One region of the Fictibacillus arsenicus genome, then DNA from elsewhere that is predicted to be linked to it. Evidence: riboswitches for the same ligand, from Rfam matches in the RefSeq annotation. Region 1 holds a riboswitch; each other region holds the start of a gene.
What was found. A riboswitch is a leader RNA that binds a small molecule or an ion and turns the genes downstream of it on or off. The one in region 1 is predicted to bind cyclic di-GMP.

Region 1 (10,252 bases):
TCGCCCACTCTTCATGGGTATGTAATTTTTATATTGAGCCCCCAATAAGGGGGATTCAACCGAAGTTAATTAACCATTAATTGTTGTTTCTTTGTTTTTTGATGGATCTAATTCTCTTACCGTTTGCCAGACTGTAATCCCTGAATAAATCAATAAGAACAAACCCGGTAGTATTAAAAGTATTGCTGTACCCTCTTTTGATTTAGCAAAATCTATAGCATAGCCTAAGAAAGGTATTGTAAATCCTTTGTATTCACCTACAACGTTCTTAGAAAGTATTGGGTCTTTATCCGGATCTTCGTTGTTATCACCTTTGGTAACGTATTGTGTTTGTTCACCTTGACCTCGTACTTCCAAAACTCTGTGAGTTACAAGGGAATTGTCTTCTTTTATGAAAGTAATAACATCATCTTTTTGGAAACGGGTCATATCTCCGCCTGGTTTAATCGCGATAATAGATCCTGTTTGAATGCTCGGTTCCATTGATCCTGAAAGAACCGTTTTTAACTGATAGCCTAAGAAGTTCGGTTCTCCACCAGAAGCTTTAGATGAAATGACGACAAAGGCCATGAATAAAAGGGATAAAAATAATATGGAAGTGATGATTCTACTCATCCAAATCTTTGCTTTAATCAATATTTTTCACCTCATAATCTTTTATTGTGTTTCTTCAGTTGTTGTCTCACTTTGCTGTATGTTTTCTGTATCATCGTTATTTGTTTCATTAATTTCAGTACTATCTTCTGCTGGATGTTGCAATTCAGTATCTGGTGAATCATCTGTATTAGGAGTTTCTGGCGTAATTTCAGGATTTTCTGAAGTTGTGTCAGGTGAGTCATTTGTAATTGTTGGTGTTTCAGGGTTTTCAATTATGCCATCAGGGTTTTTAGGAACTTCTCCTAAAGTAATAGTCTCGCTCCATAATGCTTTTTCTGGGTTTCCTTTACCACCTGTTGATTTATTCCCATGTCCTTCCCTTTGAACTGCTTTAAATTTATAATAACCAGGAGTAGTCGTTGCATATTGCAAGGTATAAATTTCATCCTTTTTCAATAAAGGTAGTGAATCTTTGTAAACCTCTACTCCAAATTTCGGATTACCCTCGGGAATATAATAAACTGTATAGTCAACAGAATCAGTCATATCACTACCACTATTCTTTATGGTGGCAGATATACCGTTTGCAAAACTCGATTCTCCAATAAACTCTAAAGAACTCTTCTCCCAATCATCAGTCGAATCTGGTGGATCAGGTACTTCCCATTCTGTTTTTAAAGGAAGGGTTAGAGTTTCAATATCATTGAAATAAGCGCTGGTTGTTCCTAATAAAAACATCAATGAAAATGTCGAAATGTAAAAGATGGTTGCTACCTTAATGGTAAATAAATAAGCCCAATGTTTATTTCTAAATTTCCTAAGCCGTTTATTTCTTATGACAATCCCCACCTTTATTAGAGGATGATTTCTCAACTTGTTCTTTTTAAAGAACGTTTATGTTGTTATTATAGAACGTTATACCTACTTTAAAAACCCTCATTTAAGCTCATTTTTGTTCTTTTTAATGTACAAATGTACTATTTACCTTCCTTTTTCTTCAATTTTCATACATTTTTGTAATTTTTAAAGAACCTTATGTTCTTTTTAATGAACTTATTTTAATTCAAAACTATCACATAAACCCCGAGAATTATTTTCCTCTAACAAAATCCACACTACTTTCCAATCCTCATAAAGCCCATCATAAACTCAGTAGTTTTCCTAACATAATACCTTACAAAATATTACATAAAATTCACTTTTAAACCGATATAAATTGAAGGGTACAACTGGAGAAATCCAGTGTCACAAAGCTATAGGGGCTAATGATTGGATTCATCCGGTCGATGTCAGCCAGCTGCCATTACCCTAACAAACATTTCAAGGAGGAAAGGGAATGAAAAAGAAGGAAACTTGGTACAAGAAGCTCACTTTCAGCTTTTTAGCTGCCACGATTGTCTTGGCATCACCTGCATATTCGGCTGCTGAAGGCATGAAGGATTTTGTTGCCCAAAAGGATAGTGGAAAGGGCAAAGGACACAACGAAGATGACAACAGCGATGACGATACAGACGATCCCGAAGAAGATGAAGACGACGATGAGGAAGATGACGATAAAGGGAATGGGAAAGGTAAAGATAACGGCAAAGGCAAGGACAAAGAAAAAAAAGGTGCTGAAAAACAGCTTGAGCAGATCAGCGAGCGTTTGGATGACATTGAAGAGCTTATTAGTGAAGCAACGGATAAGCTCGACAGCATCTTAGGTGGACAAACACCTTCTGAGGAAGAGTCTCCAACTGAAGAGGAACCACCTGTCGAAGGAGAAGAACCTCCTGCAGAACCACCAGTGGAAGATGATCCAGCAACTGAAGAACCTGTAGAAGATGAAACTCCTGCATCAGAAGAAGTTTCTGCACAAAACACTGAGACTGAAACTGATGAAGATACAGCGGAAGACTCCACTGAAGATGTTAAAGAAGACGTAACTGAAGAAGATGACACTGAAGAAGAAGAAACCGATAAAGATTCCGATGATGAAGAACAGTCTGAAGAAGTTGCAGAAGAAGAGGAAGAACTCGATGATGAAGAAAAATACGAAAGCGCAAATGGCGTTCGTGGCAAACTAATTTCTTCTATTAATCAATTAAGTGCTGTTGAAAAACAGATTTCCGGATTAGAAAGCAAAACGGATAATGCTGATGAAATTACAGCATTGAACGAAAGAGCTGCTTCCTTAAAAACTGCGGCTCAAGAGCAATTAGATCGTATCGAAACAGCTAAACCAGAAAAAACAAATAAAGAAGAAAGCAAAAAAGAAAAGAAAACAAAAGTTTTTGTAGATGATGTTGAAGTGGAGTTCGACCAAGAGCCAGTAGTCATCGCGAACAGAACCGTTGTTCCGCTTCGTGCTATTTTTGAAGCATTAGGTGCAGAGATCACTTGGGACAACAAAACGCAAACTGTTACTGCAACAAAAGACGGAGTTACGATAACACTGAAAATTGGTGAGAAGTCTGCTACAAAAAACGGTGAAACAGTGGAACTCGATCAAGAAGCGATTGCTTTAAACGGACGTACGATGGTCCCTGTTCGTTTTATTGGAGAATCTTTTGATACAGAAGTTGTTTGGGATCAAGAAACCGGCGGGATTTACGTCGTAGAATAGAAATAACCCCCACTGCTAAAAGTTGTGGGGGTTATTTAAAAATATATTAAATATCTTAATTTGCTATAAAAATGTTCCCTGTTCCTGCATCCCACTTTACCTTTGCTCCTATTGATTCTGAGATAAACCTTAGTGGAATCATCGTTCTGTTATTAATTACTTTTGCAGAAGCATCTATGTTAAAGAGAACTCCATTTTTATAAGCTTTATTAGAGTTTAGTTCAAGCTTCACCACATCTGTACCCTTTTTGATGATCACCGAGTTTGTTTTTGAATCCCAGCTGACAGTCGCCCCTAAGTCATCGAACACCCCGCGCACATGGACCAGTGTTCGTCCATTGATGTAAACTGGATCTTGGTCAAACGTCTGGAACACCCCATTCACATATATGGATTCTCTCAAGTGATTTGTAATGTTAGGTAATACAACTTCCCAGAACTCTCCTGAAATCTTTTCATATCCTTTTACACTAGGGTGAATGTCTGAAGGGTTTGGAAGATTGACTTTAACATTTACTGCAATTGCTTCTTTTGTTGGTACATAAACGCCATCTTCGCTAACGGCAGCTTCTTTTATCGTATCGTTCAATTCGTTTAATATAGGTAGAAACTGTTCTTGCTGATCAGCTGGCAAGTATGGATAGGCATTGTAATAACCCATTACATAGACTTTTGCTTGTGGGTTAAGAGATTTGATTTCTACTAAAATATCTTTTATATTGTTTTCAACTTGTGTTAAAACCTCAGAAAGATCCACCGGGTCAATAGATAGCCCATCATCTGTTCGTTTCATCTTTTGAAGGAGGTCATTCGCTCCAGCATCTAACGTAATCATATCTGCTTCTGCAATATGAGCTCTGATTCCTGTAGTATCGTCCTTACCTTTTCGTACATCATTTAAAATATCATCAAGTACTTTTTGTGAGGTATACATCGAAAAAGCATACTGCTTACTAAAGGAATTTAAAAATCCGATTTCTTTTAAATCTTCAGCCAGTAAATCTGCATACCCTTTTCCAATTTTAAAATAAGGGGTTTGACCTGCAGCTAAAGAATCCCCAAGTGCTAAATAAGTCACCGGTTTCGTTTCTGTCTCAGCATGAACGGTTGTCACATTTGACAACAGCAACGAAAACAACAGTGCAAAACTTAATAACAAAGAAACGAAAACTGAATTCTTTTTAGTGTAAAACATTTGTTCATCCCCTTTTCTTCTCATAAAGAAAGACCGCTTCCAAAAATGAAAATGATGAATGCGGTCTTCCAATCTTTACTCAAACACTTTATTAATAGTGACTGACACTTTTCCCTCTTCAGCCTTCTGTGTATTCAGATTATAACGAGTGGCTAAAGCTTTGCTGTATTGATTCCACTCTGATGTAAAATCATAATATGTTTCTTTATTTAAAATGTATGCTCCTAATTCAGCTTTCATCTTTTCACTATAATACTTACCAAGTTCCAGTGAATCTCCAGAATCCTCGAAAGCAATTTGAAGATTCTTCAATCCGTGATCTTTAATATAAAAAAGGAATAAGGCGTCCTTTCCATAAACTTTTGTTTTAGCTGTTAATGAACCTTCTCCATACGCAAGGTCCCAATAGTCTATCTTTTCTACAAGCTTGTCAATTTTGTTGAGAGGCATGCCTTTATAAAACGGTTTTAGTAGAGTTGTAAGTTCTCCCTTAAAAATATACGCGGTTTGTTCTTTGGGTGACCATTTTACCTCCGATCCAAATTGCTCACCAATAAAACGAAGTGGGAGGAAAGCACGGCCATTCTTAGCAGCAGGTGCAACATCAATGATCGTTTCTTCTCCGTTAATAAGAACCAACTTAGAATTCAATTTAAAGTGGATATATTTCATGCCATTCTTGATTGTTATACCGTTTGTTGCCGGATACCAATTCACTTCAGCTCCCAGTTCCTCTGCAACCCCACGCAATGGTACCAACACCCTGCCGCCCTCAGCAAAGGGTTGAGTATCAAAATTGACTAAGCTGCCATTGATCTGGACTTTAATGTTGTCTGCAGCTTGAGTTATTGAAGATAATCCAAATACAATAAAAAAGGTAAATAAAAAAATAAGAATTCCTTTCATCCCTGACCTCCTAGTTATCGATTCATTTCAATATCTGTTAAGGTACATGTAATGTCTAAACTATTATACTACCAATAATATACATTTTGTACTATAAATGGTTTTTCTAAATAAAAAAAGAACGAGTAATTGCTCGTTCAATTCTCTTTCTCACAGTTAACCAAACCCTGCATGTACTTTTTCATGACACCGTTATATGAATGTCTTGTATTACAAACATTTGGTTCTATACTATTATTTTCTCTATTTGGGTATTGTATAATTTCTGTCTTTTATCGCAATCAAAAACAAAAGGAGACATTACATGAATAAAGCAGATCTAATTAAATCACTATGTCAGTTTGTTGAATCCGGAGATCAAGCTTCTGGTAATGAATTAATTAATCACCAATATCCCTTTAAAAAGATAGAATATGTAAAGCGAACTTATTCAAAAGCTTTGATGTTGCGGGTTTTTATGAAAGATGGATTTATCGATCGGTACAGCGGTCAAAAGTTAATATTTCCACCGGTGCTCAGAATTCTTTCGATGAACTATCCCAAAGAATTCCCGTTTCATCCAAATTGGAAGATGAGTGAATGTCATCCTGCCTATTGGGACCTCATGCCCACTATTGATCATATAGTACCGATCACGAAAGGTGGAGATAACATGAATGAAAATCTGGTGAGTACTTCTATGATGCGGAATAGCGCTAAGGCCAACTTTACCTTAGAAGAGCTAGGTTGGATGTTATACCCACCAGGTAAACTAGAAAATTGGGATGGACAGCTTAAGTGGTTTATAGATTTGGTAAATGAAAATTCCGGATACTTACAAGTTCCATATATTAAAGAGTGGTTTTTAGCAGCAAAAAAAATATAGTAAGATTATCTATTTTCTTTCCATTGTATATATTGTCTTCTAAGGTATGTACCGCAAGGACGATACCCTGCTGCTAATGCTTTATGTTCATCCGCAAAGAATACTCGTTGATTTACATACCCGCCTTTTTTAATAGCACGCATTGCAGCTGTACAATCCAATTTTCCATAAATTTCCCCTTTACGATTACCACCAAATCTACCTGGAACTTCACATTTATAAAGCTGTCCATTCACATCCATAAGTGTGTAATGAATACTCAAATAATCATCGGAAAAATTGTCGATTAAAAAGGAAATCGGTAAATTTTTGTAGAAATATACAATATTACAAATTATTGGTAGGTGTTTTCGGTGAGAAGAGTTGTTATTACGGGTATGGGTGCTGTGACACCTCTAGGGAATACTTTTGAAGAAACTTGGGATGCGGCCGTTAAGGGAAAGTCGGGCATTGGAATGTTAACAAGGTTTGATTGTACCCATTTTTCAGCTAAAACCGCCGCAGAAGTTAAAGATTTTAACCTGTCTGATTACATTAAGGTGAATGAACGACATCGTATGGACCGTTTTACACAATACGCTGTCGCTTCTTCTATTATGGCAATTAAGGATGCAGGTATCATACCAGGTAAAACGATAGACCAAGAAAGAATTGGTGTTTCTTTTGGCACAGCAATCGGGGGGATCGAAAGTTTTGAAGATACCTATAGAGATCTCCAAGAAGGTGGATATCAAAACTTATATCCTTTTTCTACTACCACAGTAATCTCGAACATGGCGGCTAGTCAAGTTGCCATCTCTTTAGGAGCAAAAGGGGTTAATACATGCACAGTCCTTTCTTGTGCATCGGGATCGAATGCAATTGGAGATGCGTTTCGAGTGATACAACGAGGTGAAGCTGATGTCATGATCGCTGGAGGATCTGAAGCCTCTTTGACTCCATTGGGTATAGGTGCCTTCTGCGCGATGGGAGCCATTTCTACGAATCCAGACCCGAAAAGTGCATGCCGTCCTTTTGATAAGAACAGAGACGGGCTTGTTATGGGTGAGGGTTCGGGTGCATTGGTTCTAGAGTCACATGAATCAGCGATTGAAAGAGATGCTGTTGTTTATGGTGAAATTGTAGGTTATTCGACTGTCTCTGATGCCTACCACATCACGAGCCCGGCTCCAGGAGGAGAAGGTGCTGTAAGAGCGATGGAAGGAGCACTCTTAGATTCAGGATTAAGTAAAGATGATATTGGATACATCAACGCACATGGAACAAGTACAGCTTATAATGACAGGTTTGAGACAGCGGCAATCAAAACGTTCTTACATAATAGAGCTTACGAGGTTCCGGTCAGCTCCACTAAGTCGATGACAGGTCATATGATGGGGGCAGCTGGCGCAGTGGAGTCTATATTTACATTAATGGCAATTAAGACCGGTCTTATTCCTCCTACCATTAACTTACATACGAAAGATTCCGACTGTGACTTGGATTACGTCCCAAACCAGACGAGAAAGGTTTCTATTAAAGCAGCGTTGAGTAATGCTTTGGGATTCGGAGGCCATAATACCGCCTTGATCTTCCAACAATTTGATGGGAGATATTGAAATTTCACCTTTCATTTACATCTAGGAGGAAATAATGTTGTGCGAACAGAAACTACAAATTGTTCTTATTATAAGATAGATGTCAAAGATTTTAAAAAAGCAGTTCAGCTTTATGTAGATTGCATAGGATTTCATTTGCTCTATCTAAAAGAAAATATCGCAATCATTGAATCATCTGATGGTACCATAATTATTTTGTATTCAAAAAATCATAACTACTAAAACTAAAAAAGGATTTTTGGGATTTCCTAATACTTCACCAATAAAATATATCGAAAACTTTCCGAAACTATAGGTAGAAACATTATGATTTTAAATACTGACGCACAGTAAAAGAGAGAATCCGAATAATAAACTTATTTATTTTGCTGTTTTTTCTCCTATTATGCGTTTATATGGTAAAGGAGGAGATTTTTTATGACAATAACCGAATGTCCACGTTGTGGATCAGAGCTGAAAGAAGATGAAAGAGAGTACTTACAAGAACAAGAGGATAACGGAGTAGTGATTCATGTATATTCTGCTAATGTTTGTCAATGTGGCTATATGGAACAGAGTGAAGTCATTCCAGAAGTGATTGCTCAACAAGGAGATGACCGACTGCTATTATTATATGCGGATGACCAGGCACGAATTTTAGATATTAAGGATTGGGTGATTTGGCCACCCATGCACGTTGAGTCCTTGCTTGGAAGAGGTTACTGGGATAAGTATACAGGTAACTATGATGTCAAGATGTTACTAAGTAAAGCTCGTGACAACAAAGCAGCTTTTCTCGAAACACCAAATCTATTCCAGTTTGCGACGAGTGAATTATCACAAGATGCTTTTTTATGCTGGCTTATCTCCTGGAGTCTGAAAACTTATGAATCGATAGACAGACCGTTGTGCAAAGCAGCCTTTCTTTTCATATCCGAAATATTTAACAGACACCAAATTCCTGTTCCGACCATCCAAACCGTTACGATTAAACGACAGTTTAAATCACTGGATATCTTGGCGATTATAAACGATAAATTTGCGATCTTGATTGAAGATAAAACGTACACAAAAGACCATTCTTATCAGTTGGAGCGATATCGTGAATCTGTGCAAATCGCTTTTCCACACCTGATTCAGTTACCTGTATACTACAAAATTGCGGATCAAAGTCATTACCGATCGATTGAGAAAGCTGGTTATATCCCTTTTACGCGGAACATGATGCTCGATGTACTTAAAAAGGGTAAAATAAATGGAGTAAAAAATGATGTGTATCTGAATTATCTAGATCACTTACAAAAACTCCAGGATAAGATTGCTGCTTTTCGTACAAAACCTGTATTAGATTGGGATGCATATGCATGGCAAGGTTTCTATCAGGAACTACAAAGAGAGATCAAGGGAGATTGGGGCTATGTATCGAACTCTGCCGGAGGTTTCTGGGCTTTTTGGTGGAAATCAAAGCGCAACAAGCCATACTATTTACAGCTCCAAGAACAAACTTTATGTGCAAAGATAGTGATAGAAGACAAGAACAAGCTAAAAGAATTTCGACTAGAAAGACTAAGGGAAATATTAACAGAATCGGATATGCAACGTCTATCCCTGCGTAAACCATCTCGATTACGAAAAGGCAAAACGATGACCATTGCCCAAAGATCTGATTATATTCAAATGAACGAATACGGTATTATAGATTTGGACCGTACTATTTTAGAGTTAAAAGAATATTAAAGAATTAGTCCTTTAACTGTACATAGCCTATATAAATTTTACAATAAATAATAAAAGGAAGGTTTCTGGACTTTCCTTTTAGAACATGATAAACACCCTCTCAAAAACAATGTTACATGGGCGTTATTGATTCTTCTTCATTTCTTTTAGGGCAACTACTTTTAACGCTTGTAACTCTTCCTCTGTAAATTTAGATTGGATATCATTGTAAATCTCTTCTTTTTCTTTGCTCGTTAATCCTTCTCTTACTTTATCACGCATTTCAACCATTTCATTTACAGAATACTTCTTTGACACTATCTTTATTGCTTCTTCCTTAGTTGTGAAGGGTAAATTTTCAGGAGCTTCTTCCCCGTCTTCAAGGTAATTTTTTATCTCCGGGTCTTCAAGTAGCTTATTCACCTCTTCTTCATTTGCAACTAAAGTGGTAGAAACTTGATCCATTACTTTATCTGCAGCATAGTCCATAAAAAAATAATAAGCACCAACGCCAAAAACAATTAATCCAATCACTATTCCGACTAACCACTTCCACATAAAATCACCATCTTTTAATGTTACCTTAACTTTTATTATACATTATGGTAATTTGTAAGGTTAAACATTCAATCTAAATCTTTTCCAAGCCTAACTTTTTCATAATCATTGTGATTTGGTCCTTCTTCAAAACTAAATGCCCTTTAATTCAAAATAAAAAAAAGCTGCTAAACAAACAGCTCAACTAATCTTCAACTAATACACTTGTTAAAATTAATTTTTACTCTACTTAA
Region 2 (10,252 bases), 310 kb from region 1:
CACCTGCTTTTTAATACAATATGCGTTTGCCCTAGTTGCGGTGCTATAGCCTATTTGGTTTCAAATTTGTTTTTAATTAGCAAATTATTCTTTTTTTCGTCATTGTTTCTTGAATGTGTAGGCATTTCGACCGATATAAAAGATATTAGGGGAGGTTTGGCGATGGAACAGTGGCTTTCTTTTCGAATTCCGTTTGATATTTTTTCGATCTATATCTTGCTCGCAGCTTTTATTGTAGTCGGAATTTTTTCAAGCCTGCTTCGAACAGCCTTACCAGAGTGGTCAGTCAAAATCTTTAGTTACGCAGGGTTTTTAGGAGTCGTTTTTGCTTGGTTAAAGCTTTTGGAATATTAATACTTACATAAATAAAACGCCCGTGGTCACGATGGCCACCGGGCGTTTTTCGTTTATATGGCTTTGAAAAGGAGTTTTCTGAGAACTGGCATGAGATAGTCAACAAGTTCAGCAGCACTTGGCACGACAACGTTTTGCGGACCATAGATATTCTGCATGAGCTTCTCTTCTTCCTCTGTAATTTCACCGTTCGCGATGAACATGCCGATCGTTTCGATTCCAAGCTTTCGTGTACGGGTTACGGCTTCGTGTGTATCGAGTACTCCGTGCGATTCGTAATCGAAAGCTGCTGGTTCACCGTCAGAGAAAACGAGCAGAATTTTTTGCTGCTCCGGGCGTTTTGCAAGTTCTTCACCCATCCGGCGGATTGAGTAGCCGTCGCGGTTATCTTCCTGCGGCTCGAGCTGCATGATGGATGCCCCTGGCTGATGAAGTGAATTTCTGTACGAGATCACTTCATGAAAATAGTTCGGCTGATCATCTGTTGTCGCGTCAGCTGCTTCTTCCCAGAAACCTACGACTGAGTGCGGAATTCGGAGAGCTTTTAACGTTTCATGAAAAAGAACGATCCCTTTTTGCGTCTCTTCCATCTTGTTAAACATCGACGCTGAACAGTCGACAAGTAGCGTGAAGGTCGTGTCCAGTTCATGCTGCGACTCTTGTTTTTTTCTAAAAAGTCTCGGGTTTTTGTCTGTTGCAAGTCTTGTAAGCTTCTTTCCTAGTCGTCCAAAGTGCAGGTCTTCCCTTGGTGCTGAGCGTTTATGTTCCATCGTTTTTAGGAAATTCTGTTTGAGCTGTATGACAAATGGTGCAATTTCTTGTTCAAAGAGCTGGTATTGAGCAATTTCTTCTGATGTTGCCGGTTTCGCAGGCAGGGTATGCTCTGTAACGTTTTTGTTCACTTCGCCATATCGGTAATGATTCGATGAGTCTGAGCCGGTTTGGTTGTTGTCGGTTTCTGCTTCATGTTCGTTTTGAGAGTTGAAGTCGTTGTTATCCGTCGTTTGAGCGCTCGTTTGGACGGAGCCAAATACGGCGTCACCACTATCCGCTTCCCTTGCCGCTTCTCCTAAAAGATCCGTATTTGTCCCTTGATCAAGGTCCATTTGTAAAAATGAATCCTGCGGGTCAGACGTTTCATCATGCCAGGAAGAATACTCTTCTTTCTCCTGTTCGTCTTTTTTCTCTTCTTTATCGTCGTCTTTTTTGATGGTTTTTTTCGTTTTTGTCTCCGTGTTGCGGGTTAAGTCATCAAACGTTTCGCTATCATTTTCTATACCTGATATTTTCGGTTTATCGCTAAAACTGCGGTAGGCTGTTTTCATGTCTGCAAATTCTAGGTGTTTTTTTGTGATCTCCGCAATTTGAATTACGATTGCTGCTATATCTCTTGTTGACTCAGCAGTTGTAAGCTGTGCAAGGAATGGACGCAGTTCCTGATAGAGTGTCTGTGTATCAGGCGGCACAGCAACAAAACGTTTATTCGCTAAAAGAATAACATGGCAAAATAAAGCGTCCAAAATGCGCTTTTGCTGTATATGCTTTCGGTATTCACGGTTGTAATGCACCTGGAACGTCTCTTTCCGGAGCTTGAACGCATGTGTCATCCCGGGCCTGTTCGTTATGCAAATCTGTTCCAAGCGGAAATCTTCCGCAAAAAGCAGAATCTGTTTTAAGAACTCACGGTGCGGATGTGATTTGAGTTCATCGAATGTATTCCAGATCACGTTATCATCGGTATGAAACTGAGTGCCATAACTGCGTAAATAAACGTCGGATTTCCAGCCTTCAAGCTGAATCTCCTGTGGGAATGGGTTCCAAAACTGACTGACATGAGTGATCCCCTTCATTCTCTCGAGGTTAGAATGGTATGAGAAAGACACGTCCATCTTTTCTACCTTTGAAAGGGAACGTGCAAGGTCAATCAACTGCATATGAATGAAAGAATCGATCTTTGTATCCGCAAAAACTAGGAATTTCATCTAGGCGAAACCTCCAAAATCATCGTGGGAAATAAATTGTAGGGGGTCTGACCCCATTTCCCAGCTTACACAAACAGCGTCGCGGCCACGTTGGAAACGAGGGCGCGTTCGCGGGCGTCTTCAAGCTTATCAGCGATTGCGCGCTGGATTGCACGCTTCGCCGGCAAGTAAACGGAGAGGTCGGCAGCATCCAGCAATGCTCGGATGGATGCGGCATCTTCAGATAGATGGCCAGCTTTCGCCTGACCGATGAGGTCTGAAGAAAGCTGTACAAACTTCGCAAGCACCTCTTCGTCCTTTTGCTGAGACTGACTTTTTAGCATTTCTTTTAACGTATCCCCCTGAATATAAGGCACCTCGATTACAACGAAACGATTTTTCAACGCTTCATTCAACGGCACCGTTCCGATATATCCTTCGTTGATCGCAGCGATCGCATTGAAACCAGGCTGAGCTTTTACCACTTCCCCTGTAAACGGGTTAGCGATCGTACGTCGATAATCAAGCATACCGTTTAGAATCGGCAGCGTTTCAGGCTTCGCGATATTTATCTCATCGATGTACAAGAAGTGACCGTTGTTCGCCGCTTTTGTTACAGGGCCAGGGATGAACTCAATCTCTTGTTTGCCGTCTTTGTAGCTTAGCGTTTTATGACCAAGAAGCGCTTCAGCATCAAGGTCAACTGAAGCATTCACCTGGTGCAGCGGCTGTCCAAATATACTTGATAGCAGTTCTGCAAGCTTTGTTTTACCTGATCCTGTCGGCCCTTTCAGCAATACATTTTTACCTAACGCAAGTGCGATAACCGCATCTTCCACGAGCGAAGAGTCAGGTGCTGTGTAGCCCGGCTTTCCGATCAGTTCTTTATATACATCCGGTAATTTTTTTATTCGTTGAGCCGCCTCATTCTGCAGCTTTTCTTTTATCTCAATCGGGATTTGAAGGTTCATTATAAAAAATCCTTTCTTTCATCTATCAACAGTATTTCCAGTAATTCCGTTCCATAAATCCTTACACAATGTAACATTGTAAGCTATTTCAAGGCAAGTTCATTGTTTATCCACAAAAAAAGCTCTGATCTTATTAACGATCAGAGCACTTTATTTACTTATCTAACATCTTTTGTTTTTCTGTATGAAACGTAATAGTAGATAGCGATTCCCACAAACGGAATGATTGATGATAAGATCAATTTCGTTTCTTGATTAAAGGATGTCAATCTTATTAGTATTTCAGGGGTAAATAAAAGCAAAGGGATAATAATAGAAAACCACGTTTTGCTCCAGATAGATATTCCTGCAAAAATGAGAACTGCAACGATGGCAGCTGTAATATTCCCCTTTGAACCTAAATTAATCAACATTGGTGAATCGTACATTCTATTCAAAAACATAACACCTAAAAACAGGCTTAACGGTAAGCAGCCGACTAAAAATAAAACCAGCATATTCGAGGATTTTGGTAATTTCATGCTCGCCGTATACTTGAAAGTTTTCATATAGACAACTAACAAAACCAAACATACAAGTGGATAACCAATCACTTGAAGTAACGAATATTTAACACCGCCGCGAAGGGAATCTCCTAATAAGATGTAAGCAAACACTCCCAAGAGGATTATTGGAACATACTTTATCAATCCCATATAGTCCACCCCCATCTCTTGAGATATTTGTTCCATATACTGTTTTGGAGATTGACCGATGATATCCTCTGTAGATTTGCCGTGTTTTTGTGCTTCAATTAGATGATCTTCCAGTTCTGATACGATATCTTCAATCTCCTCATCTTTTTTTCCGCTCGAAAACAAATAAAGTCTGAGATTGTCTAAAAAGTCCTGACTTCTTTTCGAAAGCTTGTTTGGCTGTACGTTCATCCCTTCCCACTCCCTTTCTTTTGTATGATTAGATGGACGGAACGGCTCAACTGATTCCACCGTTCTATGAAAGCTTCCAATTCTTCCTCTCCTTTTTTCGTTAAGGAATAGTACTTCCTTCTGGGTCCTGCAGTTGATTTTTTTAGAGTTGTCGTAACGAGCTCTTCTTTTTGCATGCGCAACAGCAAGGGATAGATCGTTCCTTCACTCGTGTATTGAAATCCGTATGACTCTAGCTTTTCAGCCAGTTCGTATCCGTACACTTCTCCTTCATTTATGATCGCTAATAAACATCCATCTAGAATTCCTTTTAACATTTGAGTAGTCGACAAGTGTTTCACCTCATTTTTCACTATCTTGTATTACAAGGTAAATGAATAATAAAAAATGTCTTGCATTACAAGATATGCACTTAGTATATAATACGCTAACTTGTATTACAAGGTATTTATGTAAATTTAATCCATATTTTTATTTTCTTCTTTTTTTATGAGTTCCACTACATGCGGTTTCGGCTCCCAGCAATTAAACGTATAATCCGGTTTTGTTTCATACCCAAGACGCGAGCAATAGTAATACATACCTTGGTCAGTTTTCTTAGGTTTGAAGTTCACGCATGTAGCGCAGCAATGGTACTTATTTGTTTTCATAAGAGTCACTTCCTTTTACCGGTCCGTGAAGTAGCTTTTTATGATCGCCATATATTCTCTCACATGAGCTTGGGGAATCGAGGAAATTCTAAGCGGTGACCCGAGCCCTTCCGCTTCAACCCCGACCCGCTTGGCGATCATCTTTGTCCGAAAAAGATGAAAGTCACTTGTCACGATCAGCACTTGATCGTCAGGCTGAATCATCTCTTTCGTATATAAAAGATTTTCGTATGTACTCGTCGCTTTTTCTTCAATTGTTATACGTTCGGGATGGATCCCGTTCTCCATCAGATAATTTTTCATAATGGTACCTTCACTCGTCGTTTTACCGAACCCCAGACCTCCACTTACGATAAAGGTTACTTCGGTATGGTTCTCCGCGTATGCTAGAGCTTGATCAAGCCTTCCTTTTAACACGGCGCCTGGACGATTATTCTTCGTACCGCCTCCAAGTACAAGGATGGTGTCAATTTTTCCAGAAACCTTCTCTGGATCCGTGTTGGCAGATGAAAGAATAAGAGTTTCGAGAGTTGCAGCAAAAATTAAAAGTGTAAACACAATCGTCAAAGTAGTTTTCTTATACTTCCTAAAAAAATAGATTGCCGCTTCGTGCTTGTAAAAAAGAATAAAAAAAATCGCACCTAAAAGGAAAAAAACTGCTAGACCCATGTCCATGTTTGATGTTTGAGCCAGCATGGCAGTGGCATAAACTACAAAAATAATACTGAGTGATAAGAAGAGTTTTTTCATAGAATTACTCCGATTGTTAGATTCTAACTTCTAGTATATAGGAAAAAGAAAAAGAGCGGGTGTTTGAGATTCCGCTCTTGATAATAAAAATTTATTTCGTTATAACTGCCTCAATCGCCTCAGTAATTTCTTGTTTTTGAGTTTCAGAGATTGAATCAGCTTCATTTTTCATATTTTCTTTAACTGTCTTTAAAGCCTCATTTTTGGTTTTGTTAACCTCGTTCATTTCCTTTTTGTAATGATTCTCAATTTCTTTCTTTTCAGCTTCAATCACTTTTTCCTTACTGCTGGTTAATTCTTCAGAAGTTTTTGTAATCATTTCTTGAATATCTACTTTTAGTTGTTCTAATAAAGAATTTTTCTTACCAGTCAATTCTCTATTAATCTCTTCCTTATAGGCATAATTGAGAATTAAATTTGTGATAGTGTTCGCTAATTCTGGTTTCATTGCGAAAGCAGAAGTTGTCCCCAGCATTAAAGCAAATACAGTTACCAAAATAACTTTCGGCCATTTTTTTGCTGCCTTAACCTTCTTTGTTCCAAACTTTTCTTTTCGTGATAGTTCCATAAAAAATACCCCTTCCTTTTATCATTTGATTAAAAGAAGCGGTCGGTTGCGCTACTAGCTCCTGCCGTTCCAAGCGCCCAATTACAGAACGGCATTCATTGCTCCACACTTTGTCGAATTTTACCTAAGACTAATTTACCACCCAACCCATAAACTGTAAACATTTTAGTTTAATAGTAATATGTTTGTAACATATATTAGTAGTTTATTAAAAGGCAAAATAGTTATCTTTTATAATTTTTCTTAGTGCTTTGTTTGTTCCATTGCATTAGGAAAGATAGAAAAACGATATCGTCCACCCGAAGTGGACAATATCGCTTAAAATGTATTTGTCTGGGGTCTGTCCCCCTTTGTGAAACTCCCCACAATGTATGCAAAGAAAGAAAATACGATCGGCATGACTACAGTGTGCATTCCCCAAAGATTTGGATAGTTGAGGTGAAGCCACATATATGAACCTACCCCGACTACAATAGAAGCTATTGCTCCGTTTGCGTTTCCTCTCTTCCAATAGAGACCCATCACAATCGGCCAGATAAAGGCTGCTTCTAAGCCGCCAAAGGCAAAAAGGTTCAACCAGATCAACAGATCAGGCGGGTTGATGGCCATCGTAAATACACTCAATCCGACTACTGCTGTAATACCAAAGCTTAATCTTTTTACAAACCGTTCATCAGCATCAGGTTTTATGTAATTGATATAGACATCCTTGATGATTGCTGAACTTACTAGTAAAAGCACGGAGTCAACGGTAGACATAACCGCAGCAAGTGGAGCGGCAAGTACGATACCAGCTAACCAGCCAGGCAGTACTTCAAGTGCAAGTAATGGCATAACTTTATCAGGCACTTCAATGCCCGGTAATATCACTCTTCCAAACACTCCAGCTAAATGCATCCCCAGCATGATAAATCCAACCACAAACGTTCCGATGATCATGGCACGGTGCATCGCTTTTGAATTTCGGTAGCTCATAGCGCGTACCGATATTTGAGGTAAACCGACTACACCCACACCTACCAAAATCCAAAATGACGATACAAATAAAGGTGTAAGTGATTCATCTGAGCCAAACGGAGTGATAAGGTTAGGATTTTCTGCCCTCAACTCCACTATGATATTTTCAATTCCACCGCCTGCAACGATGGTTCCAGCTAGTATAATTACTGTACCGATCACCATTACAACGCCTTGAATCGCATCGGTTATAACAACCGCTCTGAATCCACCCGCTATAACGTACACTAAAACGGAACCTGAGAAAATGAACAAAGCAGTGGAGTACGATACACCAGTAAATGATTCGATCAGCCTTCCGCCCCCAACCCATTGTGCAGCCATGGCTGAAAACAGGAAGATAACAATGCTTAATGCTGATAAAATAACAACCCACTTACTATCATATCGGGCTTTAAGAAAATCAATAAGTGTTACAGCATTGATCTTTCGAGCTACGATTGCAAACTTTTTCCCTAAAACAGCGAGTGTAAAATAACCTGTTACAAGCTGCGCCATCGCGAGAAGAACCCAGCCAAGCCCAAGCTGATAAGCAGCACCAGGACCTCCAATAAAACTTGAAGCACTTCCGTATGTCGCGACCATCGTCATAGCAAGAACAAAACCGCCAAGCTCACGTCCAGCTAGGAAATAGTCTTGCAAAAAAGAAGGTCCGCTCTTAATGTGCCTTGATGTATAAATACCAACTAAGAAAACAAGTACTAAAAAGAAAGCTAAAGGAAGAATCACATCCCAGTTCATCGAGAGTCACCCTCCCCATCATTATCATCTGAGTCAAACGGAACTTCTTTAAAGAAAAACTTCACCATGATAAAAACTAAAATTGTAAAAAAGATAAATCCTACGATACAGCTATAAAAAAACCATGCAGGAAAACCTAGTATGTAAGTATACTCCTTAACTGGCCGACCACCTAGTCCATACGCAAAAGCATACCACCAAACAAAATTAAGAATTGCCAGCACCGTACCCATAATCGCTTCCTTGTTTGAGATGCGGTATCGCCAGTCATTTCCCTTTTTCATTGTATAACCTCCTGGACTTACCAAGCTCCTCCATTACTATGGCAAATTCACATACTCTTGTCGAGTTCTTTCGACTTAATAACTTCTATAAGGTTAAATAGATTCCTTGTTTGGTTTCTCAATAAATAAAACGTTAACGCTCTCTATTGGCGCTAGTTTTCGTTCTTAATTATAAATTAGGCATGTATATGAGTATTTCCGGGGAAATTTGATAGAATCTGCGGAGAAAATACAGCACTCGACAAAAAAGAGAGAAAAAGAGTTTTCTAAAATTCACAGATTGGTACCGTTTGTATTTCCATTCTTCCTATAGCGTTTTACTCGTAATTAAGAAGGGAAATAAATAGTTTGGGGCCAGTCCCCATTTCCCACAATGCCTTTGCTAGTAGTACAATAAAAGAACAACCCGAAAGGAGGTGATATCAATTCCTAGAACTCGGCGCATTTGGTACCCTGATGCTGTTTACCATGTGACTACCCGTGGAAATCGCTGGGAACCTCTCTTCTATTCCCACTTAGATTTCCATCGTTACCTCAAAATTTTAAGTCACTGCGTAAACAAGTATTCAGTTGATCTATTCTCTTATTGCCTCATGACTAACCACACTCATCTTCAAATTCAATGCAGCAAGTCCCCACCCGGAGATTTCATGAAAGAATTAAACGAAACTTACGCCATGTATTTCAACAAAAAGTACGAGCTTACCGGTCATGTGTTTCAAGGTCGATATGGTGCAGAGTTAATTGAAGATCGTTCCTACCTCTTAGACACAAGCCGATACATTCACATGAATCCGGTAGCAGCCGATCTCGTCATGTTTCCTCTTGAATATCCATGGAGCAGTTACCGTTACTATGTTACTCAATCGGTATGTCCCTTCGTGGAAACCTCAAAGATACTAGAACAATTTCAGTATTCAAAACCTCAATATCGTGATTACGTAGAAAGCAGGACCTCACCGGTAGCAGAACTTTAACCTCATTCTCAACACCTCTAGTATGAAAATAGTCAGTCATAGCAAGGAAAAGCCGGTTAAGTCCTTCTAACGAAGACAAAACCGGCTATAATGTATTTGTCTGGGGTCCCCCTATATGTGTAAAAAAATAATAGACTAGACACAAAATATGGTATATAATTATTACAAGATTTACCGATTTTAATGGTTCAGAAGCAGAAGTGGTTATTATATTTGAGGGGGAATAGACCATGAGCCGAAGCAATGCTCTTGTCTTAACTACAGAGATAGACGCCATTCGCACGACCATGTATGAGGTAAGTAAAAAAGTTAACAGCCTAGCTGATCCGCTGCTTGTTCAGTTAAGTCAAATTCTTGATGAAAAGCTAAACAAACTTGATCAAATTAGAGAATGTGCTTAATTAACACAACAATATAACTGCAAAATTTACCGGAGTCCATGTCTGCATTGATAGGAAGCCGGTTTTTTATTGCTATTTGCTAGTATTAAATCGTAATCTACCCCCGAAATTTATTAACCCTACTTATTTAAATTCCTCCCCTGTCATCACACTCATAAAGTCATTGAAAAAGTAATTGTAATCAAAGTCAAAAGCGATCCGATGCTTTTTTTCCTGTTCACCAAACTCAATATAAGGCCTGATGTCAGCAATACTTTGTCCTCTGGCAATCTGTTCATCTCTAAGTACGATATGTATAGGCAGCGTTTTGTAGCTGAACATATCTTCGCGAATACTTGCCATCAGAGTTATCGCGTCATGAACAGGGCTTCCTTGAATGCTTGGGTTGTTATTTTTATAGAACTTATAATAGAAGTCCAGCAACGGTTTTATAAGAGGAGCTTTTCCTTTGTAGTCAATGTAGTTCACCATCTCTGGTGTTACAATGGCTCGATCTGTCACATTCAACGGGATAATGGTCACGTTGTTCGCATATGTAAGCACGACTCTGACTGCAATCGGGTCTCCATGAAAATTCGCCTCAGAAACAGCCGTAACGTTACCCGGTACCCAGAACGCCCCGCCCATAATATAGTAAGCCTTCACTTTTTTC
Region 3 (10,252 bases), 290 kb from region 1:
GAGTAAGTCGGCAGCAATCGTTTGAATTCCCTCATTTTCAAGCTCTTGCTGAAGATTGCCTTTTGAAAATCGTGACACTCCAATTACTTTTTTGCTGACTCCTGCTTGGTTTATTGCTCGTTTCGCAAGTTTAGCTAGGCTCGGTCCCATTTTCCCGCCTACACCAAGAATAAGAATATCACCGTCCATCTTCGAGACTTCTTCAACGAGTCGATCAGACGGGCGAGACAATTTGTCTTCCGATTCGTGTACACTCTTCATAGAATTCCTCCTTCACTTAAGTCTTGTTTTTATGTTAAAAAATTTTGGGATGTCTAAAATAGGACCAAAAATAACTTAAGAATTTAAGAAGGGGGTCTGTCCCGGGGACAGACCCGGGACAGACCCCTTACAATTACAAATCTACTCAATATGTCCACATCAGACATACACACAAAAAATCCCCTAAATCCACGATTATCTCTAGTGGATTTGGGGGATTTAGTTCTAAAAGTCTACCTTTTCCCTTAATTTGGTTTATTTTAATTGAATGAATTCTTGTGATTGCAGCGCATTCTTATATTCAAGTGTTAGTTCTTCTACAACATCCTTAACTCTTGAAACATTCTTAACACTTCCTACTCCTTGTCCAGCTGACCAGATATCTTTCCAGGCTTTAGCCTTGGATTCTGAGAATGACAGATCTACAGAATCTTTTTTCAGCATGTTGTCCACATCATACCCTGCTCTTTTCAAGGATGGTAAAAGATAATTTCCTTTGATTCCGCTTATTGCATCCGTATAGATGAGATCTTCTAACGTCGACTCAATCAGCATCTGTCTGTATTCTTCACTTGCCGATGATTCTTCTGTCGCGATAAAACGAGTACCCATGTATACCAAGTCTGCTCCAAGGATTTTAGCAGCCAAAATTTCTTCTCCCGTTGAAATAGCGCCCGCCAGTATCGTAATTCCATCCCAAAACTCTTTAACAGCTTTTAAGAAAGCAAACGGATTCAGTGTTCCCCCATGTCCTCCTGCCCCGCTGCAGACTAAGATAAGGCCATCAATCCCTGTTTTAGCTGCTTTACGTGCGTGATCGAGTGAAATAACATCTGAAAAAACAAGTCCACCATAACTGTGAACGATTTTTGCTACATCGCTTGGGTTTCCAAGAGACGTGATGACGATAGGCGGTTCGTATTTTTTTATGAGCTCCATGTCTTCCTCAAAACGTTTATTGGTGCGATGCACAATTAGATTGACACCCCAAGGAGCTATTTTAGCGTTAGGATCTGATTGTTGAACTTGTGTAAGTTCTTCTGAAATACGAATCATCCAGTTTTCTAAAAGTTCCGATGTTCTTGCATTTAATAGAGGAAACGTGCCTACAATTCCGTTTTTACAGCTTTCAATAACCATATCAGGACTTGATACTAAAAACATCGGCGCATTAATAATAGGTAATGCGAGCTGATTCGACAGGCTTAGTGGCAATTTATCAGACATATTGCTTCATCCTTTCATTCAAGAACGTTTATTAGTAGGAATATTCTATACTTTAATTTCCACAATCCTTTCGCCAATCCTTTTATTTTAATTTATAGGGGTAGTAATATTTTTCTAATATTACATTTATATTACAGCCATTTTCTGACAACATTCTCTTATTTGCTTGTATATAATCAATTTGTGTTAGGAAATTTTACCTAATCATCCTTCAGACAAGGGCAAACATTCTCGAAAGAAATGGGCGCAAAGCCACGGGTCTAAGGCTTATTGCTAAGATCGCCGGGTTACCTGAACAAAAAAGCTTATCTGGAGGGATTTTTTAGTGGAAAATATTTTGACGTTGGATCGAGAGTGGATTGAATTGATGAAAGAAGCTAGAGATCACGGTTTCACTAAAGAAGAGATTATGAACTTTTTACAAAATCCTCAATTGGCAATGAATGAATACCTACTACAAGAAAATTAGTAAGCAGGTCTCATAATTTATTTACTTCCCAAATGTAGAAAGATATAATAAAAGCAAATTACTACTAAATGGGGATGCAGATGATGATTGGTGAACGCGTAAAAAAATACCGAACTGAAAAAGGCCTCTCCATTACAGCACTGGCTGATAAAGCAGGGGTTGCAAAATCGTACATAAGTGCTTTGGAGCGTAATATTCAACAAAATCCATCAATCCAGCTTCTCGAGAAGATTGCTGATGTATTGAATATTCCAGTCGATCACTTAATAATGCCTGAAGTTGATACTCAAAACCTAGACCAGGAATGGGCCGATCTTGTTAAAGAAGCCATGGGTTCCGGTGTAAGCAAAGAACAATTTAAAGAGTTTCTTGAATTTAATAAATGGAAAAACAAACAAAATTAATTGAGCCACCAGATAAAGATATCTGGTGGTTTTTTCTTTTTTAGGATGTCTTCGTGGAAAGAACAAAGAAGGGGTTTGTCTTTTTATGGGGACAGACCCGGGTCTGTCCCCATGTCGAAAAAATTAAGTTTCATCCAATACAATTAAGGGTAAAAGATAAGGGTGTTTGTATTTTTTAGCCTATGGAGGAAATAGATATGAATAAGACGCCGAATGAATTATTTGATACTCAAAAAAGTGTAGATGTAAATGGTTCTTCTTTTGAATGGGACACTTCCAAGGGAATTTTCCAATTTGAAGGCGGAGACGTCATGCTGTTTTGGATCGATTCAGCGTTTAAAGTTTTTCTTGATTCTATTGAGGAAATTACAGGTGAAGGTACAGCTGACCTCGTTTTTGAAACAGCTGGATACCGAACCGGTTTAGTAGTTAGTGATTTTTATAAAAATAAGATTGGCGATATTAAAACGTCCATAGAAGCCCTGCCAAATATCTATGTAACAGCCGGCTGGGGTAAAACGTTTATCGATGTGAATATAGAAAAGAAAGAAGCAGTGATCACAATCTCCAACAGCTGGGAAACAAAGGTTAAAAAAGCGCAAGGAAGTAAGCGTATGGGACGCTTCTTACCTGGCCACTGGGCAGGTGTTTTCACTGGATTGTTTGATACACATATGTGGTATGAAGTTCAAGAGGATGACTCCACATCTGATTTACTAAAAATAAAAATTACTGAGACAGATATTACTCCTAGCGATAATATTCGTGATCTTGTTCAGCGTGAAGAACAAAACGAAATCATGAAGCTTGAAGCGATGGTTGAGAATCGCACGCGCGAGTTAACAGATCTTATTAGAGAAATTTCATCACCAATCATACCTGTAACCGATCATATTGTGGTTATTCCGTTGATCGGTAAATATAATGAGCTGCGTTCTAAAGATATGCTGGAGCATACACTTACGTCGCTGCCGCAGCATAGAGCGAAGATTGTGATTTTAGATTTGACAGGTATCAAGTCGATTGATTCAGAGATGATTGATATGTTAAATAAACTCGTTTCTTCTGCCCGTTTGTTTGGAATGGAAACGCTGCTTGTAGGTATCTCCCCAGAGTTGAGTATGGAAGTAACGAAACACCAATATTCTTTAGGTGATAGCACTTATTTTAGAAACCTTAAGCATGCGATTCATTTCGCTTTTGCAAAGGAAGGCATGTTCATTCAAGAGCCGAGTCAGCCTTAAAAAGTAAACGAAAGCCACGCCATTTCGATAACGGCGTGGTTTTTTTTGCTTTTATTCGGTTATTTATCCGCGTCCACCCAGGATGGACAAATAAGAGCTAAATGTATTTGTTTGGGGACAGACCCGGGTCTGTCCCCAAATCGCCCCACATGTTCCCAATTTTTTAAAACCCCATCATTCGTCTATGCAACTTGTCTTCACCTACATACTATATAGAGAAAGCCGATCTCTGTTTAAGGAAATCGGTAATATTCCAGAGAGGTGAATATTTATATGTGTTATAAGTGTGGAGATTTCGACCACTGCAAGTTCGAGGAGGAAAAGAAATCCTGGAAAAAGGAAGACAAAAAGGAAGACAAAAAGCATGACTTTAAATGCGAATCTTCCAGCTCTTCTAGCTCTGATGTCTTGAAGTGCAAGAAGGTCAAGGTCATGAAGAAGAAAAAGAAGAAACGCAAATGCTGCTGCGATCCTTGGGCAAGAATCTTGTTCTAGGATAATAAAAAAGGAGACCGAAGTCATCGGGCTCCTTTTCCTTTTATATGTTACAGACGTTTTGTTCCAATATAACGCGGCTTCCAATATGAGTTATCCATCTCAGAGATCGTTACACCTGATGATGAACCAGCGTGTATGAACTTACCGTTCCCGATATAGATCCCCATATGAGATGCACCTGGCTCGTAAGTTTCAAAGAACACTAGATCTCCAACAGCTTGGCTGTACACTTTATATCCTGTGTTCGCCCACATATCTTTCACAGTACGCGGCAAATAAATGCTGTGAGAGTTTTTAAATACATAATTGATATATCCAGAACAATCGAAACCGTCAGGAGTTGTCCCGCCCCACTTGTAAGGCGTCCCCACATAACGCTTTGCATAATCTACTAGATATGAGTTATTAACTTTGTAGACTCCTAGTTTGTTGAATGTGTTACGTCCAGCTATTCCATCAGCTGTTAATCCTTTTGCACGCTGGAAGCTAACAACGGCGCTCTTTGTATATGAGCCATAATAAGTTGTCGGCGATCCGCTATATGTAAAATAACCCTTATCGCGCAATATTGTTTGAAGTGTTTTTACATCTGAATGTGTCATTGTTGGACGAAGCGTTTGATCTCCGATATTTGCAAAAGCTTGTACTGGTGATAATAATAATGCCGATCCTAAAACCGTAGTTGTAATCCATTTTTTCATAATATATCCCTAACCCCTTTTATTTTCCAAGTAATCTATTATTATCCTACTATAGAAAAAGTGGGTTGTGTTTTACGCTTCAATTACGAAAAATAGGCATATTGTCCATCTTGCAAATATTATTATTTTAGTATTCCTTTATTCTAATCCTTCTCTTATAAGAATTTCCTCAACCGACAGAGAGGGTTTTATATTAGGACTTGTAATATCTCCCTCTAATACAAATGCTTCTCCGCAACCGAAATCTGTAACTTTAAATTCTATATAATCGTGTACATCATGTCCCCCACTTCTACTGTCATGAATACAATTATAATCGATTTCCGTTTTCTTTCCCTTTTTATCAACGTAAAAATATTTGTTGTCGATTTCGCCACGCGGTTCTGATAAAGAAGTTAAAGCATACCCTTCTTCATTCACTTTAATAACTTTATAGTCTTTTATTCTCTGAGGTTTGGGTGCTTTTTCAACGTTATATAATACAGTTACCTCACCTACGTAGCCTTCCGGAATTAGATAATATTCTTTGGATTTAAACTTGAGGTATTCGACTAAATTGAAGGAGAAATATCCCATCAAAACAATTAGCACAAGTAATCCTGCTCCATTTTGTACGATATTTTTTTCTTCATAACTTCCTTCTCTCTTTTTAGCCATTCATCACAAAGAAAGAATAGCAAAAAAGCACCCACTGCAAATAATCCAAATCCTTTAAGTACTAATATAGTAAGAAAACCAAAGAATATATGTATGAATCCGGCTATTAAAAAACGTGTGCTATATAGATTTTTTGTCAGGTTTTCCGATAAGAGTGAAACCGGAATACCATAAAATAAACTACCTAACAAAGCTATTATAAAAATAGGAATTACCTCAATAATAATAGCCCATGAAATACCGTATTTCATAAACTCAGGAATCATTAGTATAATTATAAATAATATAAATATTATAGAGGAATATAAGGCTGCCTCACATTTATCAGTAAAAGTTTTGTTCATAATTACCATCCTATATAAGGTTGTGAATCATTTCACAAATAATTATACCAATTATTTCTTTTTCTGGTCTATGGAAAAATAAAAAAACCTGCAGATTAGACTAACCTAGGTAGATGAGACACAATAAAACACCTCCGAAATGATACACTTATTCTAAGTGATAATCGGAGGTGTTTTTGCATGGGCAAAAACGTATATTCAAAAGAAACAAAGTGGGCTGTTGTTAAGGATAAAATGAGTGGCCAATTTACGAATGAAGAAATTATGAATAAGTATGGCATTAAAAATGTTTCGCAAATAAAAACATGGGTGAAATGGTATCGTGAAAATCAAGTACACCGGTTTAATCAGCCAATAGGCAAACAATACTCTTACGGTCTTGGACCTGATTCAGCTAGTGAAGAGGAAAAAAAGGACCGTCAATTCAATCACTATAAACAGGAGAATGAAATCTTAAAAAAGTATTTGGAGATCGAAAAGGAGTTGAAAAAGAAGTAGTTCTCCGTTTGGTAAAAAAATTACGAAAAAAGTACACGGTTACGGCTATTCTAAGCGCGCTAAACGTTCCAAGGTCCACATACTATCGTTGGGTGTCTACTCCATCTAATGATTTGTCTAAATCAGAGAAGGTCATTATCTCACTTTGTGAAGAGACTAACTATCGGTATGGACATCGTAAAATTAAGAATTTACTTAAACGTCGATATCAAATTAGTTTGAATCGAAATTCGGTGCAACGTATTATGCAAAAGCATCATCTACAGTGCCGTGTAAAGCCAAAGCGCAAGTGGAAATCTCAAGGGGAATCCATCATTGTCGCACCAAACATTTTAAATCGAGATTTTTCAGCAGCTCGACCTAATCAAAAGTGGGTAACAGATATAACATATGTTCAATATGGTTCTATTACATTGTACCTATCGACCATAATGGATTTATTTAATAATCAAATTGTGGCTCACAAGCTCTATACCCATCAACAAGTTCCTCTTGTGGCAGATACCTTAAAAGCAGCTTTGGAATCACGAGGGAACCCCAAAGGGGTTATAATCCACTCAGATCAAGGAAGTGTGTATACATCCTATGGGTATCAACAACTAATAAAGGATAGGAAATTGGTCAGCAGTATGTCCAGAAGAGGAAATTGTTGGGATAATGCGGTTATTGAGTCCTTCCATTCCAATCTAAAATCTGAAGAATTTCAATATGTGAAGTTTAATTCTATGCCGATAGATAAAATCAGGGAAAAAGTAGATCAGTACATGAAGTATTATAATGAAGAGCGTATACAAGAAAAATTAGGCTACCACACCCCAATTGAATTTGGTAGTATGGCAGCCTAACTGGTGGTGTTTTATTATTGTCTCATTTGACTAGGCCAGTCTAGATGATGCAGGTTTTCTAACTGTATATATTTCCACTCAGCCAACAATTTCACCCAGTGTCTCAGCAAAATTCTTCGACTGTGCAACTGATCCAAACTGCCTTACTTTTTGTTTCGAACCGTAAAAGAGCAGCTCTCCTTCTTTTAAAATCAAGAAGGAAGTGCATAGTGTTTCAAGTTCTTGTGCGTCATGGCTGGAATATAGAATCGTCTTTCCTTCACTTCCGAGCTGCCTTAGATCGTTCACGATTTCTTGTTTTGCAGAAATGTCGATTCCTACTGTCGGTTCGTCAAGAATTAGAATTTCCGGGTCATGCAGCAAGGCGATCAAGATGTTGAGCTTACGCTGATTTCCACCTGACAGATGCTTTACTTTTTTATCAAGATGCTCAGCCAGCTTCCACTCCTCACACCTTCTCACCCAGTTTTCCTCAGGTGAATTTTTAGCTAGCTTCGCAAAAAAACGAAGATTCTCGCGTGCTGTCAGTTCGTGATATACCGCGATTTCCTGTGGTACATAACCGATCTTTTCCCTTATCTTTTTCGTATCTTTTTTTGTATCCATTTCATCGATTTGCACGGAACCATTTGTGCCTCTCATGATCGTTGCGATGATTTTAAGAAGTGTGGACTTCCCTGCACCGTTGGGACCAACAACGCCGACGGTTTCTCCTTTTTGGATACAAAAGTTTATATCTTTAAGCACTTCTTTACGTCCAAACTTTTTTGATAGATTTTCTGCTGAGATCAAGCGTTGTCACCTGCCTTCATTGTTGAAAGTCCGTATAAGAGGATGCTGATTCCTACAAACACCAATGGAATCATGACCGTCTCTTGGTTTAAAGCTGAGATGATCCAATATTGCGGCGTCCATTGTGCTGCTTTTTCTAAAATACGCGAAAGTTCGTCACTCGGGAAAAAAGTTCCGCTTAAAAGCGATGTTGCGAGTACGATAAAAAGTGTTACGGCTTGCCACGTTCGGTTGGAATGAACAAAATAAGCAATCAAAAGTGATAGTGCGTTCAAAAACAATACATATCCAAGCAATGCTCCAATCGTTGAAGCATTCAACACTAGTTCACCTTTCCACCAGCCAAAACCGGCCATCAGCAACAGGAGTTCGAGCTGAAGAAAAAGTACCCCTAGCGCATTTCCTCCCCAGTAAACCGAAAATCCGCCAACTGAATACGGCACCCTTGAGCGCATTCCTGAATCCCGGTCTTTAATCGGCCAGCTATTCCATAAAAAGCTGAACAGCATAAGCATCACTAGCATTCCAGGTACGTAAATCGATACGGCTTGATTCTCAACGGATTGAGCTTTTTCTTTTGTAGCACCGACCTTATAATCAACTGTCATTAATGGTACAGGATCCCAATGCTTATCACTATACGCCCAAGCCTCTTTCCAAACGGAAGCCTGCTCTTTCGCGTCCAGCTTCTCTCTTTTCCCATATGTTTTTAAGACCGTATTTGCACCGTAAGAATTACTCGATAAACGCTTCACTTCACTCGCAAAAATTTCGCGGACAAGACCGTGTGACAAGGTCCCATTGGAAAGACACATCGTCACGAGTTCGTCTTCATCATTTTCTTGAATGCGTTCCATAAATCCTTCTGGTATTAAAAAGCCGATCGCTGCTTTTTGCGTCTCGATTTCGTTTCGCGCTTGTTCTTGATCAACGATACTAACTGATACTGCTGGATTATCGCTCACACGTTCAATCACAGTCTCGGAGTAATCAGATGCGTCCTCGTCCACAATCACAACGGGGATTTTCGTTGCGTTTGCCGTTTTTTCAACAGACAGGTCTAAGAATCCGAGCAAAAGCACAGGGATTACAAGCCCTGCCCAGCTCCACGGACTTTGAAGCAATAATTTTATACGTGTAAAGGCAATTGTCCAGACCATGGCAACCTCTTCTTTATTGTGATAATAAGGATTCCGAAGATCCAAAAAACAACGGAGAATCCCATTAATGTGACGACCAAACTCCATTCACCCGCACCTGAAAACAGCGTCTCTACTAATCCATTATGCGTGTGATGCAGTACGTTTAAAAAGCTCACGCTGCGCCACAGTTCTGGCAAGTATGATAACGGCAATACACTTCCACTCGTTGCCGTCATTCCAACTACCAGCAGAATTCCCGCTCCCCACTTTGCACCGTTTCGCTGGAAAAGTTCCTGACAAAGGGCAAACAATGAAGAAACGGCTAAACAATAGGTTAGTAGAATGACGGTCGCAAGTATGCTCCATGTTTTTGTCACGCTATAAAAAAGCACAATCAAAAGTGCGCATTGGATTACGAGCAGCATGAAAACCGATATGATGTTTCCAAAAAAGAAAACCGAAGATCTCACTCCTTGAAGAGAAAGCCGCTCCCTTAATGCGGTTTGTTCCCCTCTTGCGGTTAAGCTCATACCAAACAAACCACCGATCAAAAGCAGAATCAATACACCCGAGAGGCTATAGAACTCAACAGGTGTAATGCCTCCAAGCGCACTCAAAGTTTCCGTTTCATAGATCTTGTTTCGGTTCAGCGCTTGCAGTGTAAAATCGGTAATAATCGCGTCTCGATAAGTAGCAAATTCCTCAGAACTCAGCCCCATTTTTCGCAAATAATGAAAAGCTGCATTCGCTCCGCTTTGTGCTGCAGAAATCAAGTTAGCGTTCGATACCATCACTTGCTGCAGCAACTCTGCTTGAAACGGGCGTTCTGGATTCCCGATTACCGTAACAGGAATGTTTTTGCCACGGCGGATCCCATTCGTAAATCCGTCAGGGACAATCACCATTCCTGCAATTTCATTATTCGCCAGCATTTCACTCGCTGTCTTTCCATCAGTTTTTTGAAAAGAAAGAACGGCTTGCAGCTCTTCGGATTCTTCGTATTGTTTCATTAATATTTTTGTTTCAAAGGTGTTATCTTCATCCACGATTGCGACGGTAAAGGGCTCGACCCATTGTTTCTCATCCAAAAGAGGCTTCAATCCCAGATACGTGATGCCGAGCAACAAAAGCGGAAAGAGCATCATGGCGAATAGCGGCATCGGCTGCTTC

Region 2: linked by a shared signal. The riboswitch ahead of ABE41_RS18625 (hypothetical protein) and the one ahead of ABE41_RS17180 (copper amine oxidase N-terminal domain-containing protein) in region 1 are both predicted to bind cyclic di-GMP.
Region 3: linked by a shared signal. The riboswitch ahead of ABE41_RS20800 (anti-repressor SinI family protein) and the one ahead of ABE41_RS17180 (copper amine oxidase N-terminal domain-containing protein) in region 1 are both predicted to bind cyclic di-GMP.

What each region holds. Positions count from the first base shown of each region.
Region 1 covers NZ_CP016761.1:3,364,793-3,375,044, forward strand. The annotation lists gene sipW (signal peptidase I SipW) at 70-636, opposite strand; gene tapA (amyloid fiber anchoring/assembly protein TapA) at 658-1,470, opposite strand; cyclic di-GMP riboswitch class I at 1,810-1,902, shown strand; gene ABE41_RS17180 (copper amine oxidase N-terminal domain-containing protein) at 1,934-3,202, shown strand; gene ABE41_RS17185 (SGNH/GDSL hydrolase family protein) at 3,258-4,397, opposite strand; gene ABE41_RS17190 (copper amine oxidase N-terminal domain-containing protein) at 4,473-5,303, opposite strand; gene ABE41_RS17195 (HNH endonuclease signature motif containing protein) at 5,608-6,168, shown strand; gene ABE41_RS17200 (metal-binding protein) at 6,174-6,431, opposite strand; gene fabF (beta-ketoacyl-ACP synthase II) at 6,513-7,766, shown strand; gene ABE41_RS17215 (PD-(D/E)XK nuclease family protein) at 8,184-9,482, shown strand; gene ABE41_RS17220 (hypothetical protein) at 9,606-10,019, opposite strand.
Region 2 covers NZ_CP016761.1:3,676,669-3,686,920, forward strand. The annotation lists gene ABE41_RS18590 (hypothetical protein) at 163-354, shown strand; gene ABE41_RS18595 (vWA domain-containing protein) at 408-2,336, opposite strand; gene ABE41_RS18600 (ATP-binding protein) at 2,402-3,286, opposite strand; gene ABE41_RS18605 (DUF1129 family protein) at 3,445-4,212, opposite strand; gene ABE41_RS18610 (PadR family transcriptional regulator) at 4,209-4,544, opposite strand; gene ABE41_RS18615 (hypothetical protein) at 4,671-4,862, opposite strand; gene ABE41_RS18620 (YdcF family protein) at 4,878-5,612, opposite strand; gene ABE41_RS18625 (hypothetical protein) at 5,704-6,180, opposite strand; cyclic di-GMP riboswitch class II at 6,212-6,294, opposite strand; gene panF (sodium/pantothenate symporter) at 6,499-7,938, opposite strand; gene ABE41_RS18635 (YhdT family protein) at 7,935-8,222, opposite strand; gene ABE41_RS18640 (transposase) at 8,693-9,199, shown strand; gene ABE41_RS20805 (aspartyl-phosphate phosphatase Spo0E family protein) at 9,430-9,600, shown strand; gene ABE41_RS18645 (nucleoside hydrolase) at 9,724-10,252, opposite strand, start outside.
Region 3 covers NZ_CP016761.1:3,652,561-3,662,812, forward strand. The annotation lists gene ABE41_RS18420 (NAD-dependent epimerase/dehydratase family protein) at 1-261, opposite strand, end outside; gene ABE41_RS18425 (NAD(P)H-dependent flavin oxidoreductase) at 517-1,488, opposite strand; cyclic di-GMP riboswitch class I at 1,699-1,783, shown strand; gene ABE41_RS20800 (anti-repressor SinI family protein) at 1,814-1,957, shown strand; gene ABE41_RS18430 (helix-turn-helix domain-containing protein) at 2,041-2,361, shown strand; gene ABE41_RS18435 (STAS domain-containing protein) at 2,559-3,605, shown strand; gene ABE41_RS18445 (C40 family peptidase) at 4,151-4,804, opposite strand; gene ABE41_RS18450 (DUF6843 domain-containing protein) at 4,943-5,461, opposite strand; gene ABE41_RS18455 (hypothetical protein) at 5,389-5,805, opposite strand; one part of gene ABE41_RS18465 (IS3 family transposase) at 5,986-6,262, shown strand; one part of gene ABE41_RS18465 (IS3 family transposase) at 6,262-7,148, shown strand; gene ABE41_RS18470 (ABC transporter ATP-binding protein) at 7,227-7,940, opposite strand; gene ABE41_RS18475 (ABC transporter permease) at 7,937-9,100, opposite strand; gene ABE41_RS18480 (ABC transporter permease) at 9,070-10,252, opposite strand, start outside.